One region of the Streptomyces sp. NPDC050423 genome, then DNA from elsewhere that is predicted to be linked to it. Evidence: riboswitches for the same ligand, from Rfam matches in the RefSeq annotation. Region 1 holds a riboswitch; the other holds the start of a gene.

Region 1 (7,125 bases):
TCGCCTGGTCGCCGAGGCCCTCGACGGCCGTCACCGTGCCCAGACCGAACTGGTCGTGGGTGACCCGGTCGCCGACCACCAGCGTGATCGTCGGCTTGTCCGACGTCCGCCGGGTCGCGAAGCCCGAGGGCCCGGAGCGCGAACGGGACGTGGACAGCGACGAGGTGATGCCCGACGTCGGCCCCGCCGGAGCCCCCATCGGGCCCTTCCGCTTCCACTCCAGGTGCTGCTCCGGGATCTCCTCCAGGAACCGCGACGGCGGGTTGTACGAGGGCTGGCCCCAGGCGCTGCGCATCGCCGCCCGGGTCAGATAGAGCCGCTCGCGGGCGCGGGTGATGCCGACGTAGGCGAGCCGGCGCTCCTCCTCCAGCTCCTTGACCTGGCCCAGCGCCCGCATGTGCGGGAAGACGCCGTCCTCCATGCCGGTCAGGAAGACCACCGGGAATTCGAGGCCCTTCGCCGTGTGCAGGGTCATCAGCGTGACGACTCCGGAGCCGTCGGTGTCCTCGTCGGGGATCTGGTCGGAGTCCGCGACGAGCGCGACCCGCTCCAGGAACTCGGAGAGGGTGCCCGCGCCCTCCTCCTCGCCGCGGTCCTGCTCGAATTCGAGCGCGACGGCGGCGAGCTCCTGGAGGTTCTCGATCCGGGTCTCGTCCTGCGGGTCGGTGGAGGCCTGGAGTTCGGCGAGGTAACCGGTCCGCTCCATGACCGCCTCCAGCACCACCGCGGGGCCCGCGCCCGACTCGACGATCGTGCGCAGCTCCTCCATCAGCGTGTTGAACCGCTTGACGGCGTTGGCGGAGCGCGCGGCCATGCCGTACGCCTCGTCGACGCGGCGCAGCGCCTGCGGGAAGGTGATCTTCTCGCGCAGCGACAGGGCGTCGATCATCGCCTCGGCCCGGTCACCGATGCCGCGCTTGGGCACGTTGAGGATGCGGCGCAGCGGGACCGTGTCCTCGGGGTTGGAGAGGACCCGGAGGTAGGCCAGGACGTCCCGGACCTCCTTGCGCTCGTAGAAGCGCACACCGCCGACGACCTTGTAGGGCAGGCCGACCCGGATGAAGATCTCCTCGAAGACACGGGACTGCGCGTTCGTCCGGTAGAAGATCGCGACGTCGCCGGCCTTGGCGTCGCCCGCGTCGGTCAGCCGGTCGATCTCGTCGGCGACGAACTGCGCCTCGTCGTGCTCGGTGTCCGCGACGTAGCCGGTGATCCGGGCGCCTGATCCGGCGTTGGTCCAGAGGTTCTTCGGGCGGCGGCTCTCGTTGCGCTCGATGACGGCGTTGGCGGCGGACAGGATCGTCTGGGTGGAACGGTAGTTCTGTTCCAGCAGGATCGTGGTCGCGTCCGGGTAGTCCTCCTCGAACTGGAGGATGTTGCGGATCGTGGCGCCCCGGAAGGCGTAGATCGACTGGTCCGCGTCACCGACGACGCACAGCTCGCCGGGGGCGTCGGCGGCACCGGCCGGGCCGACCAGTTCCCGTACGAGCGTGTACTGGGCGTGGTTGGTGTCCTGGTACTCGTCGACCAGGACGTGCCGGAAGCGGCGGCGGTAGTGCTCGGCGACGTCGGGGAAGGCCTGGAGCAGGTGCACCGTCGTCATGATGATGTCGTCGAAGTCCAGCGCGTTGGCCTCGCGCAGCCGGGACTGGTACATCGCGTAGGCCTGGGCGAGCGTCTTCTCGAAACCGTCCGCGGCCTGGCCGGCGAAGGTCTCCTCGTCGATCAGCTCGTTCTTCAGGTTCGACACCTTCGCCGTGAACGACTTCGGCGGGAAGCGCTTCGGGTCGAGGTCGAGATCGCGGCAGACCAGGGCCATCAGCCGCTTGGAGTCCGCGGCGTCGTAGATCGAGAACGAGGACGTGAAGCCGAGCCTCTTCGACTCGCGGCGCAGGATCCGGACGCACGCGCTGTGGAAGGTCATGACCCACATGGCGTTGGCGCGGGGGCCGACGAGCTGCTCGACGCGCTCCTTCATCTCGCCGGCGGCCTTGTTGGTGAAGGTGATCGCCAGGATCTGGCCGGGGTGCACGCCCCGCTCGGCGAGCAGGTGGGCGATGCGGTGGGTCAGTACCCGGGTCTTGCCCGAACCGGCCCCGGCGACGATGAGCAGCGGGGACCCCGCGTGCACGACGGCGGCGCGCTGCTCGGTGTTCAGCCCGTCGAGCAGCGCGGCGGCGTCGATCACCGGGCGGTGGGCCCCGTCGCGGTAGTACGCGTCGCGGGGCGGCGGGGGCCCGTCGAACACGCCCCCGAAGAGGTCCTCCGGCACCGCTTCGGGTGCGGAGTCCTCGGGGGGCGGCGGGGGCCCTTCCTCCGCGTGCTGGAGGCCGGCCAGGAAACTGTCGTCAAAGAGGCTGCTCATCGCTGTCCGAGTCTAGGGCCTGTCCGGCGGATCAAGGCCGGGGCCGCATGGCGAACCGCACACCTCCGCGCACCGCCGCGCGGGCACCCAGAGCGATGCCGGACCCACACTGCGTGGACGGATCCCGCGCCTGACCTGCCCGCACCGCGTCCACTTCACCAAGGTCACGAAAATGTATCGGGCATATCGAACATCAACCTTCACAGCGGCACCATGAGTTGGCTAGCGTGCACGTTCGGGCGGCCCGTACCCCCAGAGGCGAACCACGCCGAGCGGGCGTCCACGCCGAATCCTGGGCTGCCCGTACGGAGTCCGGAACCGGGGACCCACACGCAGCACCGGGGTGAATCGGTCCGAATCCCCCACCTGGACCGTAGGGCAGCCTTCCGTTCCGCCCGAACCCGACAGCTAACCCGGTAGGCGGTCCACGGAAGGAGATGCCGGCCTTGGCGTCGCATCGCAAACCGCGCCCCCGGGTGCGCAGCACCACCCCGGCCATCGGGTTCACGACGGCCGCACTCGCCTCGGTGACCCTGCTGTCCACGCAGAGCGCGCTGGCGGCCCCGGCCCCGAAGCCCAGCATCGAGGACGTCCAGAAGAAGGTCGACGACCTCTACCGGCAGGCGGGCACCGCGACCCAGCACTACGACCAGGCGAAAGAGGCGTCCGCCAAGCAGCGCACCAAGGTGGACACGCTGCTGGACGACATCGCCGAGCGCGCCGACAAGCTGAACGACGCCCGCCGGACGCTCGGGAACTACGCCGCAGCCCAGTACCGCGACGGTGCGCTCGCGCCGACCGCCACCTTCTTCCTGGCGAACGACCCGCAGTCGTTCTTCGACCAGACCCACCTCATGAACCGGATGGCCGCGAACCAGCAGCAGGCCGTCACGGACTTCCGTACGAAGCAGGCCGAGGCGTCGAAGAAGCGCGCCGAGGCGGTGACGGGCCTGGAGACGCTCACCGCGTCCCAGACCAGGCTGCGCACCAGCAAGCGGAACGTCCAGGACAAGCTGACCGAGGCCCGCACGCTGCTGTCGAAGCTCACCGCCGAGGAGAAGGCTCGCCTCGCCGAGCTGGAGCAGAAGAAGAAGGACGAGGCCGAGCGCAAGGCGGCGGAGCTGGCGAAGAAGCAGGCCGCCGCGGAGGCGGAGGCCGACCGCAAGGCCAAGGAGGCCGGGAGCGGGACCGGCACGGGCACCGGGAGCGGCACGGGCACCGGGACGGGTTCCGGCTCGGACAGCAGCGCCACGACGAAGGCCGAGAAGGTCCTCGCGTTCGCCAGGGCCCAGATCGGCAAGCCGTACGTCTGGGGGGCGACCGGCCCGTCCTCGTACGACTGCTCGGGGCTCACCCAGGCGGCCTGGAAGGCGGCGGGCGTCAGTATTCCGCGGACCACCTGGGACCAGGTGAACGTCGGCACCCGGATCGCGACGGCGGATCTGCGGCCCGGGGACCTGGTCTTCTTCTACGACGACATCAGCCACGTCGGCATCTACAAGGGCGACGGCATGATGATCCACGCGCCGAAGCCGGGGGCGAACGTGCGCGAGGAATCGATCTACTACATGCCGATCTACGGGAGCGTGCGGCCCGGTTAGGGGCGTTGCGGTACGGCGGGTGGCCCCGCGGGAAGCGGCCACCCGCCGGCTGCTGCCCGGTCAGGTCGGGTCGCGTCGCGTCAGGTCAGGTCGCGTCAGGTCCAGAGCGTGGCGATGAAGATGTTGACGACCGTCAGTCCGCCCACCGCCGCGAAGAGACCCTTCTCGACCTTCTCCTCGTCCCGCTTGACGTAGACGATCCCGAGGATGACGACCAGGATCAGCAGCTTGATGCCGATCTTGACGTTGTTCACGGGGTGGTCGTCGGCCTGGTCGAGCCCGACCAGGGCGATACCGGTGACCAGCATCGTCAGCGCGCCGTGCAGCATCCCCGGCACGAAGCGCGCGGTCCCCGCCCCCATCGCCTTCATCTGGGTGAGGAAACCCCCCAGCAGGGCGGCGATTCCGATGATGTGCAGGGCGACGAAGACATCGATGAGTACACGCATGGTTCCGCACCTTAGCCCTGGCCGTATCAGCCTGCCGCAGCCAGGTGAGGCTTACTGGAGGCTTGACCGACAAATGCACCAATTGCCTGACTCTGGTGCAATTTTTCCGGTCATTCAGCAACAACGCTGCACTAAATTCGGGCAATAGGCGTCATTACGACTCCTGCCCGTGCCCCGGGTTTAGCGTCCCTACCAGGTGACCGGATCACCGCCGCTCCGCACCCGGACGGCACCGTCCGGTCGCCCCGCCGAGAGATCCGGCGGCGGGCCGCTCCCCCTGTTGGTGACCCGCCGCCGGACCGGGCGGGCCCGCCGGTAGGCCCCGACGGGCAGTCGACAGGAAGGACCCCCGCCCTCGTGGCCGCGCACCGGAAACCCAAGCAGCGCCCTTACACCGGCTCTGCCGCCCGCACCGCAGCGACCCTCGCCCTCGCCGGGGCCGCGACCGCTGCCGCGCTGCCGGGATCCGCGCACGCCGACCCGACGCCCACTCCCGCCCGGGTCAAGGCCGAGGTGGACCGGCTGTACCGGGAGGCGGAGGTCGCCACCGAGCAGTACAACGGCGCGAAGGTAAAGGCGGCGGCCACCGCCGAGTCCATCGACGCGATGCGCGACGAGGCCGCCCGCAGGACCGAGCGGCTCAACGCCTCGCGCGACGCGCTGGGCGCGTACGCCGCAGCGCAGTATCGCTCCGGCGGTCTCGACCCGTCCCTCCAGCTGGCGCTCTCCTCGGACCCCGACCAGTACCTGGAGCGCGCCTCGTACGTGGAGCGGGCCGCCGCCGGCCGGGCCGACGAGGTGCGCGCCGTGCAGCGCCAGGTCGCGGACGTGGCCCAGCTGCGGTCCGAGGCGGCGGGGCAGCTGGCCGAGCTCACCGCCCGCCAGGCCGACCTGAAGAGGCACCGGGCGACGGTCCGGGCCAAGCTGTCCGAGGCCCGCGAGCTGCTGGCCCGCCTCTCCCCCGCCCAGCGCGCCGCGTACGACGCCTCGGACGGGGGCCGCGGCGCGGGCCACGCCGACCGCAGCTTCCCGCGCGGCTCCGACCGGGCGCCGAACGCCCGCGCCGCGGCAGCCGTCGCCTTCGCGTACGGGGCCCTCGGCAAGCCGTACGTGTGGGGCGCCACCGGCCCCTCCTCGTTCGACTGCTCCGGCCTCACCCAGGCCGCCTGGCGCTCCGCGGGTGTCTCGCTCCCCCGGACCACGTACACCCAGATCAACGCCGGGCAGCGCGTCACGAGGTCCGAACTCGCCCCCGGTGACCTGGTGTTCTTCTTCTCGGGCATCAGCCATGTCGGCCTCTACATCGGCAACGGCCGGATGATCCACGCCCCGCGTCCCGGAGCCCCGGTCCGGATCGCGCCGGTCGACGAAATGCCCTTCGCCGGAGCGACCCGGGTGGCATAGGACCTGCCGTTCGGATCAGGCCGGGCCTACTCGCCGATCCGGCTACGGGCCCACCTCACCAGCTCACGGTCGGCGAGGCTGGCGACCCACAGATCGGCCTGCTCGGCCTCCGGACCCGGCGGGACGGTGCCGAGGCCGATGACGCGGAGGCCCGCCCGGCGGGCCGATTCCATGCCCGTGATCGAGTCCTCCACGGCCAGAGCCTCCTCGGGCGGAACGTCGCAGAGGCGGGCAGCCAGTTCGTAGACGTCGGGTTCCGGCTTCGGCCGTACGCCCTCCCCGGCGACGACCACGTGTCTGAAGCAGCGGAGGAGACCGGCCCGGCCGAGGCACGATTCCACCATCTCCCGAGGGCAGTTGCTCGCCACCGCGAGAGGGAGGTGGCGAGCGGCCAGCCCGACCAGCGCGGCAGCACCCGGCATGGTGACGGGGTCCTGGTCGACCAGCGCGGTGAAGGTGGTGAGGAGCGTGTCGGCCAGGTCGTCCGCGAGATCCGGTTTCCCGGTCTCCTCGGCCATGAGCGCGCCGCACTCGGTGTAGTGCACGCCCTTGGCACGGCCTGCGAATCCGGCCGGCGGCTTGAGGCCGAAGGCCCGGAAGGTGCTGGTCCGGGCTTCCTGCCAATGTCGTTCCGTGTCCATCAGGGTCCCGTCGCAGTCGAAGACGATGGCGGACGGGGACCACGAAAGGATGTTACGAGCTGTCATGTCACTACCGTTCTCGGAGTCTGCGCCGACCTGTTCGGTTCACGGGTGCAGGTGAGCGCCGGAATTCGGATGGTCCACTCGCAGAAATGGGGGGGCCGAAAAAATTTCGCCGGCTGCTGCGAGCGTGTGCGCGCCGCTGAGCGCGTCGCGCCGGACGTAGATCGCCGTTTTCGGCCCGTGCCGAAAACATCGTAGCGATTACGTTATTTCCGTCCCTCCGATTTCCGCAATCACCAATTCGAGTGCATGAAAATTCCGCGGCCGCGGTCGTCCTGGGCTCGCGCACGGGACGGAGGAGGGGTCGTGGCGCCCGGGATTCGTTCATCGGGCCTGGTGAGCCGCACTTCCAGTGCGCCGCGGCGTCGTTCGGGGCGGAGCCGGCGGGCTCACGCGGACCGATTTCTCCCGGCAGGGCGACAGATTGTGTGAACACTCACCCGCATGCGCGCCGTGGCGAAATAATAAGATCTTCGCGCGCCGCGACCGAGTCCTCCCGAGGGGAGGCTGAATTCCCCGTCGCAGCGTCAGAACGTTTGAGCGAAGGTGGAACTGAAGTGCAGGACAGGGCCCACGCAACCCGAAAAGCACTGCTGGAGTCA
Region 2 (7,125 bases), on a different contig from region 1:
CCCCCGTACGCCCAACCCCCGTACGGACAGCCGCCGTACCAGGGTCAGCCGTACGCACAGTCCCCGTACGACGCGCCGCTCCACAACCCGGCGCCGTACAACCCTCCGGATCAGTACCCGGACCAGTACCCGGACCAGTACACCTAGGTCGTGGAACGGTTCTGGGCGGATGCCTCGGTGAGCTCGGTCAGCTCCTGGTCCGTGAGCCGCAGATCGGCGACGGCCACCAGCGCGGGCAGCTGCTCGACCGTACGGGCGGAGGCGATCGGGGCGGCGACGGTCGACTGGGCCGCCAGCCAGGCCAGCGCCACGGTCGCGATCTCGGCGTTCCGCTCCTGCGCCACCTTGTCGAGCGCGGCGAGGACCTTCTGCCCACGCTCCGACTCCAGGTGCCGGCCCGCCATTCCGGCGCGCGCGCTGTCCACGGTCGTACCGGGGCGGTACTTGCCGGTGAGGAAGCCGGAGGCGAGGGCGGAGTACGGGACGGCGGCGAGCCCGGCGTCGGCAGCGGTGTCCTGGAGCTCGCCCTCGTAGGTGTCCCTGGAAACGAGGTTGTAGTGCGGCTGCAGGGCCACGTAACGGGCCAGCCCCTCGCGCTCGGAGAAGTCCAGCGAGGCGCGGAGCCGCTCCGGGGCGATGTTGGAGGCGGCGATCTCACGGACCTTGCCGTCCTTCACCAACTGGTCGAGGGCGGTGATGATCTCCTCGACCGGGACCGTCTCGTCGTCGAAGTGCGTGTAGTAGAGGTCGATGTGGTCGGTACCGAGCCGGCGCAGCGACTCCTCGACCGCGGCCTTGACGGTGGCGGGGGAGAGCCCCTTGTACGAGGGGTGGGAGCCGACCTTGGTGGCCAGGACGATGTCTGAACGGTTGCCCCGCGCCGCGAACCACTTGCCGATGAGGGTCTCCGACTCGCCGCCCTCGTTGCCGGGGGCCCAGGAGGAGTACGAGTCCGCGGTATCGATGAAGTTGCCGCCTGCCGCCGCGTACGCGTCGAGCACGGCGAAGGACTGCGCCTCGTCGGCGGTCCAGCCGAAGACGTTGCCGCCGAGGGAGAGCGGGAAGACCTGAAGGCTGGACGATCCGAGCTTGCGGAGAGAAGTCATGGATGGAACAACTCGTTCCACCGTCTCCGCTATTCCGTTGTTCCGTGCCGTGTGCAGCTACGGATACGGAGGCAGCGGCAGACCGGCAGCCCCGACGTCGGGGGGTGAGCGTCAGGACTGCCGGGGTTCGGCGGCGGCCTGCTCAGACCGTCAGGCCCCGGGCGCGCAGCCAGGTCATCGGGTCGATCCCGGTGCCGTCCGGGGTGTGGACCTCAAGGTGAAGGTGCGGGCCGGTCACATTGCCGGTCGCGCCGACGCGCCCGATGGTGTCCCCGGTGGTGACCTTCTGGCCGACGCCGACACCGATCGAGGACTGGTGGCAGAACCACAGCTCCGTACCGTCCTCGAGCTCCAGGACCGTGCGGTAGCCGTAAGCACCGGACCAGCCGGCCGACTTGACGGTGCCGCTGTGGATGGCCTTGATCGGGGTACCGGTCGGCGCCGCGAAGTCGAGGCCCGTGTGGTAGCCGGAGGACCACATCGAACCGGCCTCGCCGAAGGTCGAGGTGATCGTGTACGAGGAGGTGGGGATGGCGTAGCTGGCGGCGAGCTTGGCGAGCCGCGCGGCCTCCGCCTTCTTCTTCGCCTCTGCCTCCGCCTTCTTCTTCGCGGCGGCGACCTTGGCCTCCGCGGCGTCCTGCTGCGTCTTCGCCTCGGCGGCCGCCTTCTCCGCGGCGGCCTTCTCCTCGGCCTCCTTGGCCTCCGCGTCGGCGGAGTCCTGCTGCTGCTCGGCCTGCTGGAGGATGCGGGCGCGGAGCGCCTCGCCGGCGTCCGTCGTGCCCTGCTCGGCCTCGGTGGTGGTGATGCCGGCCGTCGTCAGCGGGGCGGAAGCGGTCTCGGTCCCGGCCTTCTCCGCCTCGGACCCACTGGAGAACAGTGCGCCGACGCCCGGCAGGGACCTGGCCTCGGGGAGCTTGTCCGAGATGGCGTCGGGAAGGGAGATGGAGACCGGCGGCTTGCTCTGCGCGGAGGCCATGCCGCCCGCGCCGACGGCCGCGATGACACCGACGCCGAGGACGGTGGAGCTACGGGCGAGACCGTTGCGCTGCTTGGCGACGCGGTGCTTGCCGCGTACGGGGCGGACGGACTCCTCGGTGGGGTTCCATTCCTCCCACGCCTTGCCGGACTCGGTCTCGTCGGCCAGGAAGCCGTTGCCGAACTCGCTGCCCCGATCGGTTCCGTAAGCGGTTCCGTGGTGGGTGCCGTAGACGGCACCGGGCCCGGTTCCGAAGTCATTTCCGTGTTCGGGTACGAACCGGGAGGGGGCTTCGGGGGCAGGCTTGTTGGACGCCACTGGGGCGCACTCCTTTCCTTCCTTCTCGCCTACCGGGTTAGCTGACGGGTTCGGAGCAGGAAGGTCTCCTACGGGTTCCTCCGTCTCTCGACGAGACAGAGATGCCCGATTCACCCCATGTAGGTGGTTCCCCGGTTCCCTTGCGGAATTCGGCGCTCGCGCACGGTGCCGCCTCTGACGGCGGCTGGGACAACCGCGCTGCGTTATCGAACGTTAATAGACACACGGGTCCGATTCCAAGCCGTTCCAACTGATCATTCACGTCATTGGCCTGGACTTAGGGGACACAACCGGGTGGAATCGGGCGAGTTGATCGCCCCTCAATCGTTATCCGTTTTCTGACGTTGCGTCAAATGTTATGCGGAGGGGTTCCTTACGGTTACGCACGGTGGCATCGGCCGCAGCCTCACCCGCACCTCTGCTCACCCTCTCCCCCGTCCACCCCTTCACCCTCACCCTCACCCGGTGCCATCCCCCAGACCCACTATCCTCACGGTCGTGCGCCGCTCCGGCTGACCCTCGATGGGGCGCGCGACCGCGAGGAGCGCCATGTCGTCGGTCGTCACCCCACCGGTGTGCAGCCGTACGTCATCGGTCAGCGCCGACAGCAGTTCCTCGGGACCCTGAAAGATCCGTCCGCGCAGCCGTTCCGCGGGGTCGTAGAAGGCCCCGGCGGCGTCACGGGCCTCGGAGAGGCCGTCCGTGTACAGGAGGAGCGTCGACCCGGCGGGCAGCTCCCACTCGTCGGAGCGGTCCGGCCACACACCCAGGTCCATCCCCAGGGGCAGTGCGGGCAACGTGGGCCGCAGTACGTCCAGCGCCCCGTCCAAGTGCAGCAGCAGGGGTTCGGGGTGGCCGCGATTGACGATCCGCATCCGGGTCTCATCCGGCGGGATCTCGGCGAGGACGGCGGTGATGAACCCCTCGACCGCGTCGAGGCCGCCGCTTCTGCTCGATTCCCGCGCCAGCGCACGCTCCAGCCGCTGAGCCACCCCCTCCAGTGACTGCTCCTGCTCGGCGGCCTCCCGGAACGCGCCGATGATCACCGCCACCGCCTCGACCGCGTCCAGGCCCTTGCCGCGCACGTCCCCGACCACCAGCCGCACCCCGTACGGGGTGTCCGTGACCGAGAACAGGTCGCCGCCGACGAACTCGTCCGCCTGCGCCGCCTCGTACCGCGCGGCCACGTACAGGCCGCCGATCCGGTCGGACGGCGTCGGCAGCACCGCGCGCATGGCGGTTTCCGCGATGACCCGCGCGGAGGCCAGCTGCTCGTTGCTGCGCCGTACGACGCCGTTGATGAAGACCGCGAGCACGGAGACGGTGAGGACCGTGAGGAGCTCGATGGACGGCACGACCTGGAACAGAGCGCCGTGGTAGAGCCGCAGCACCGCGACGGCCACCAGCGCGGCGGCTCCGACACGGATGGTGCCCGCCAGCGAGAAGAACGGCGCGGCGATCAGCGGGGCCGCGGCGAAGAGCGGGACAGCCGTGAAGGCGGCCGGGGTGAAGAAGTCGAACACCAACGCGCCGATGATCATCACCCCAGGCAGCGCCCGGACGAAACGGCGGTTCCGGATCTGGCCGGCACGCCTCCCTCGGCGCTGCTCCCGCTTCGCCACCTGTGCTCTCCTGCCCGGTGCGCTCAGGGCCGCGGACGGTACCGCGCACCACCTCCAGACTTTCCGGAGCGCGGTCGCGGGGCTACTCCTCGGCGGCCAATGGGAGTACGTGCGCGGCGCGGGTCGCACCGGCCGGCGGGCCGATGGCCCGATGGCCCGATGGCTCGGCGAACGCACACATGCACAAACGAATCAGGCCCGGCACGCTTTATGCGTACCGGGCCTGATTCTTCAGTAGCGGGGACAGGATTTGAACCTGCGACCTCTGGGTTATGAGCCCAGCGAGCTACCGAGCTGCTCCACCCCGCGTCGGTAAACACAACTCTACGGCATGTTCGACGCACTCATGACCACCCCGCGCACGTCCCCCGCCCCCCTGCTCCCTCTCCCCCGGCAGTCCTCCCGACGAACCGTGCCACGAACGTCAGAGTGTCGAAATTGAGAAGGTGTTGCGAGGAACACGTGTTCTGTCGCAAGGTATCTGCTGCATCCCCCGGACCGGTGGGCTGCCCGTGCGAGCAGACCCGGGACCGCCCGCTTCACCGCGCCCCGCAAGCCGCTCCCGGTCTCTCATCGCAGCCTGACTGGAGGGCCTCCGCCGATGACCGCACCGCTCACTCCCGCCCCCGTCCCCGCGTCCGCTCCCACAGCCGCTGTGGCCTCACCGCTGCGCGGTGCCGTCATCAGCGGCGTGATCGGTGGAGTGATCGGGGCGGTGATGAGCGCGGGAGTCAATTACGCGATCATCGGCATGCCGGACAGCGAGTCGGCCAACGCGGTCAATCACGCGGTATCCGGCCTGGTCAGCGGGTTCCTCGCAGGCTTCATAGGAATCCTCGCGCACCACCGGAAGGTCACATCGACCGCGCGGGCGGAGGCGGCGAAGGCGGTCGCGCCCCCGGTCTCCGTACCGGAGCCGTAGCCGTAGCCGTACCGGAGCCGTAGCCGTACCGGGACGGCTCCCGCGTCCGCCCCGCGAGCCGTCCCGGCCGTCGGTCCCGGTCCCCGCCCGTGTCATTCCGCGTCGGCGATCCGGGGTGTCCGGTCCCGGTCCGAGTCCGAGTTCTGGCCCTGGCCCTGGTTCCGGCTTCGCGTGTCGCGGTCCGGGGTCGCCCCCGTGTCCGTACCCCGTTGGAGCGACTGAAGGATCGCCAGCCCCTGGCCGACGACGCCCGCCGCCATCTCGTTGACACCGTCGGTGCCGTTGAGCACGGTGAGGCTGGCCCCCGACATCCCGCGGGCGGCCGCGTCGGCCAGGGCCGGCAGGTTCTCCACGATGCGGTTGGCCGCGATGAGTTCCTGGTTGCCTTCCCGCAGCGAAACCGCGCGGGCCGTATTGGCGTCCGCCTGGGCCTGGGCGAGGGTCCGTTCGGCGTACGCGCTTCCGTCCGCCTCGAACTTCACCTGGTCACGAGCGGCCTCGGCCAGGGTGCGCTGCCGGTAGGCCTCGGCGTCCGCAGGGCGCCCGACCTCCGCCTCCAGCCGCTGGGCGGCCAGTCCCGCCTGGCGCTGGGCCAGCGCGGTCTGCTCGTCGATGACCTCGTGCGACGCCCTGGCCTGCGCGAGCGGCCCGGCCTGCGCGGCACGGGCGTTGTACTGCTCCGTCTCGGCGAGGAAACCGGCCCTCTTGATCGCGGTGTCCCGTTCGTACTCGGCCTTGAGCGCGGCGGCCTGCTGCTCGCGCTCGGCGGCCTCCTGATCGGCCTTGGCACGGGCGATCCGGGCCTGGCCGGCGACCGCGGCGGCGTGCGGGGCGGCCAGGTTCTCGATGTACCCGGTGGCATCGTCGATCTCCTGGATCTGGAGGGCGTCCACGACGATGCCGAGCTTCTCCATCTCACCGTGACTGCCGGCGATGACCTCCTGGGAAACTCGGCTGCGTTCCCGGATGATCTGCTCCACGGTCAGTCCGCCCACGATGGACCGCAGGTGTCCGGCGAAGATCCGGCCGACGAGCTCCTCCATCTGGGCCTGCTCGGACAGGAAGCGCCGCGCGGCGTTGGCGATGGACACGGCGTCGTCGCCGACCTTGAAGACGGAGACGGCCCGGACCGTGAGGCGGATGCCCTGCTGGGTGACGCAGTCCTCGGTGATCTCCGCCTCCCGGAGCGCGAGGGACAGCATCCGCGCCTTCTGTTTGATGGGGAGGACGAAACTTCCGTGGCCGGTGACGATCCGGAACTGTGTGTCCTGCGTCTGCCGCTTCGAACCCGATATGAGCATCGCCTCGTTGGGGGCGGGAACGTGCCAGAACAACATGAGCGGACTCCTGTCATGTAGGACGCCACTTCGCGGGGTCAGGACGGCAAGGGCTCCACCACCACCGTGCGTGCCGAGACCAGGTCGACGACCACCACGCGTACATCCCTGCCGATCGACGTGGCCGACCACGCGGTGTAGGCCTCGGAGCCGCCCCTCACGGCCACCAGCACCTCACCCGCCCCGTCGGGCGGGATCGGCACGGTGACCCGCCCGACGGCCCCGACCGGGCTCCGGCCGGACTCATCTGCCGCGCGCACGCGCGCACCGCCGCAGGTCCCTGTACGGACACGTCATCACAGCCACGAGGCGAACCGCCTCCCGGAGGCCCACGCCTCCCTCGACACGTCCACGGTACTCCCCGCACCCCGACCGGCACCGCTCGTGGAGCCCACCGAGCGAGGGGTGAAATGCGGTGGTATGAATTATTTCGTATTCACCCATTCGGCGCGGCTCCTTGGAGTGGACGATGGACGACTACCCCCTGCTGAACCTGTTCTGGACCATGCTCTGGTTCTTCCTCTGGGTCATGTGGATGTTCCTTCTCTTCCGCGTCATCATGGACATCTTCCGCAGCGACGACCTGGGCGGACTGGCCAAGGCCGGCTGGCTGATCCTGACCCTGGTGCTGCCGTACCTGGGCGTCCTGGTCTACGTGATCGCCCGCGGCAAATCGATGGGCAAGCGCGACGCGAAGGACGCCAGGGAACGGGACGCGGCCTTCAAGGCGTACGTGCGCGATGCCGCCGGCACGGATGCCCAGGGCGGCTCGACGAGGAGCAGCCACGTCGAGGACCTGACGAGACTCGCCGAACTCAAGGACAAGGGCGCGATCACGGACGAG

The links. Region 1 has a riboswitch for cyclic di-AMP ahead of AB0I52_RS07900 (NlpC/P60 family protein). Riboswitches for the same ligand answer to the same signal wherever they lie in the genome.
Region 2: it holds a riboswitch for cyclic di-AMP, as region 1 does, so the genes downstream of both, AB0I52_RS23945 (M23 family metallopeptidase) here and AB0I52_RS07900 (NlpC/P60 family protein) in region 1, are expected to answer to the same signal.

The regions. Positions count from the first base shown of each region.
Region 1 is NZ_JBFAJY010000007.1:76,653-83,777, reverse strand. Features, by position in the region: gene pcrA (DNA helicase PcrA) at 1-2,365, opposite strand, end outside; cyclic di-AMP (ydaO/yuaA leader) riboswitch at 2,639-2,804, shown strand; gene AB0I52_RS07900 (NlpC/P60 family protein) at 2,803-3,966, shown strand; gene AB0I52_RS07895 (hypothetical protein) at 4,062-4,415, opposite strand; gene AB0I52_RS07890 (NlpC/P60 family protein) at 4,773-5,819, shown strand; gene AB0I52_RS07885 (HAD family phosphatase) at 5,846-6,526, opposite strand; gene AB0I52_RS07880 (ScbR family autoregulator-binding transcription factor) at 7,081-7,125, shown strand, end outside.
Region 2 is NZ_JBFAJY010000034.1:63,815-70,939, reverse strand. Features, by position in the region: gene AB0I52_RS23955 (PrsW family glutamic-type intramembrane protease) at 1-147, shown strand, start outside; gene AB0I52_RS23950 (aldo/keto reductase) at 144-1,106, opposite strand; gene AB0I52_RS23945 (M23 family metallopeptidase) at 1,249-2,400, opposite strand; cyclic di-AMP (ydaO/yuaA leader) riboswitch at 2,412-2,565, opposite strand; gene AB0I52_RS23940 (PP2C family protein-serine/threonine phosphatase) at 2,859-3,941, opposite strand; tRNA gene AB0I52_RS23935 (tRNA-Met) at 4,258-4,331, opposite strand; gene AB0I52_RS23930 (hypothetical protein) at 4,624-4,944, shown strand; gene AB0I52_RS23925 (flotillin family protein) at 5,037-6,281, opposite strand; gene AB0I52_RS23920 (hypothetical protein) at 6,320-6,541, opposite strand; gene AB0I52_RS23915 (SHOCT domain-containing protein) at 6,751-7,125, shown strand, end outside.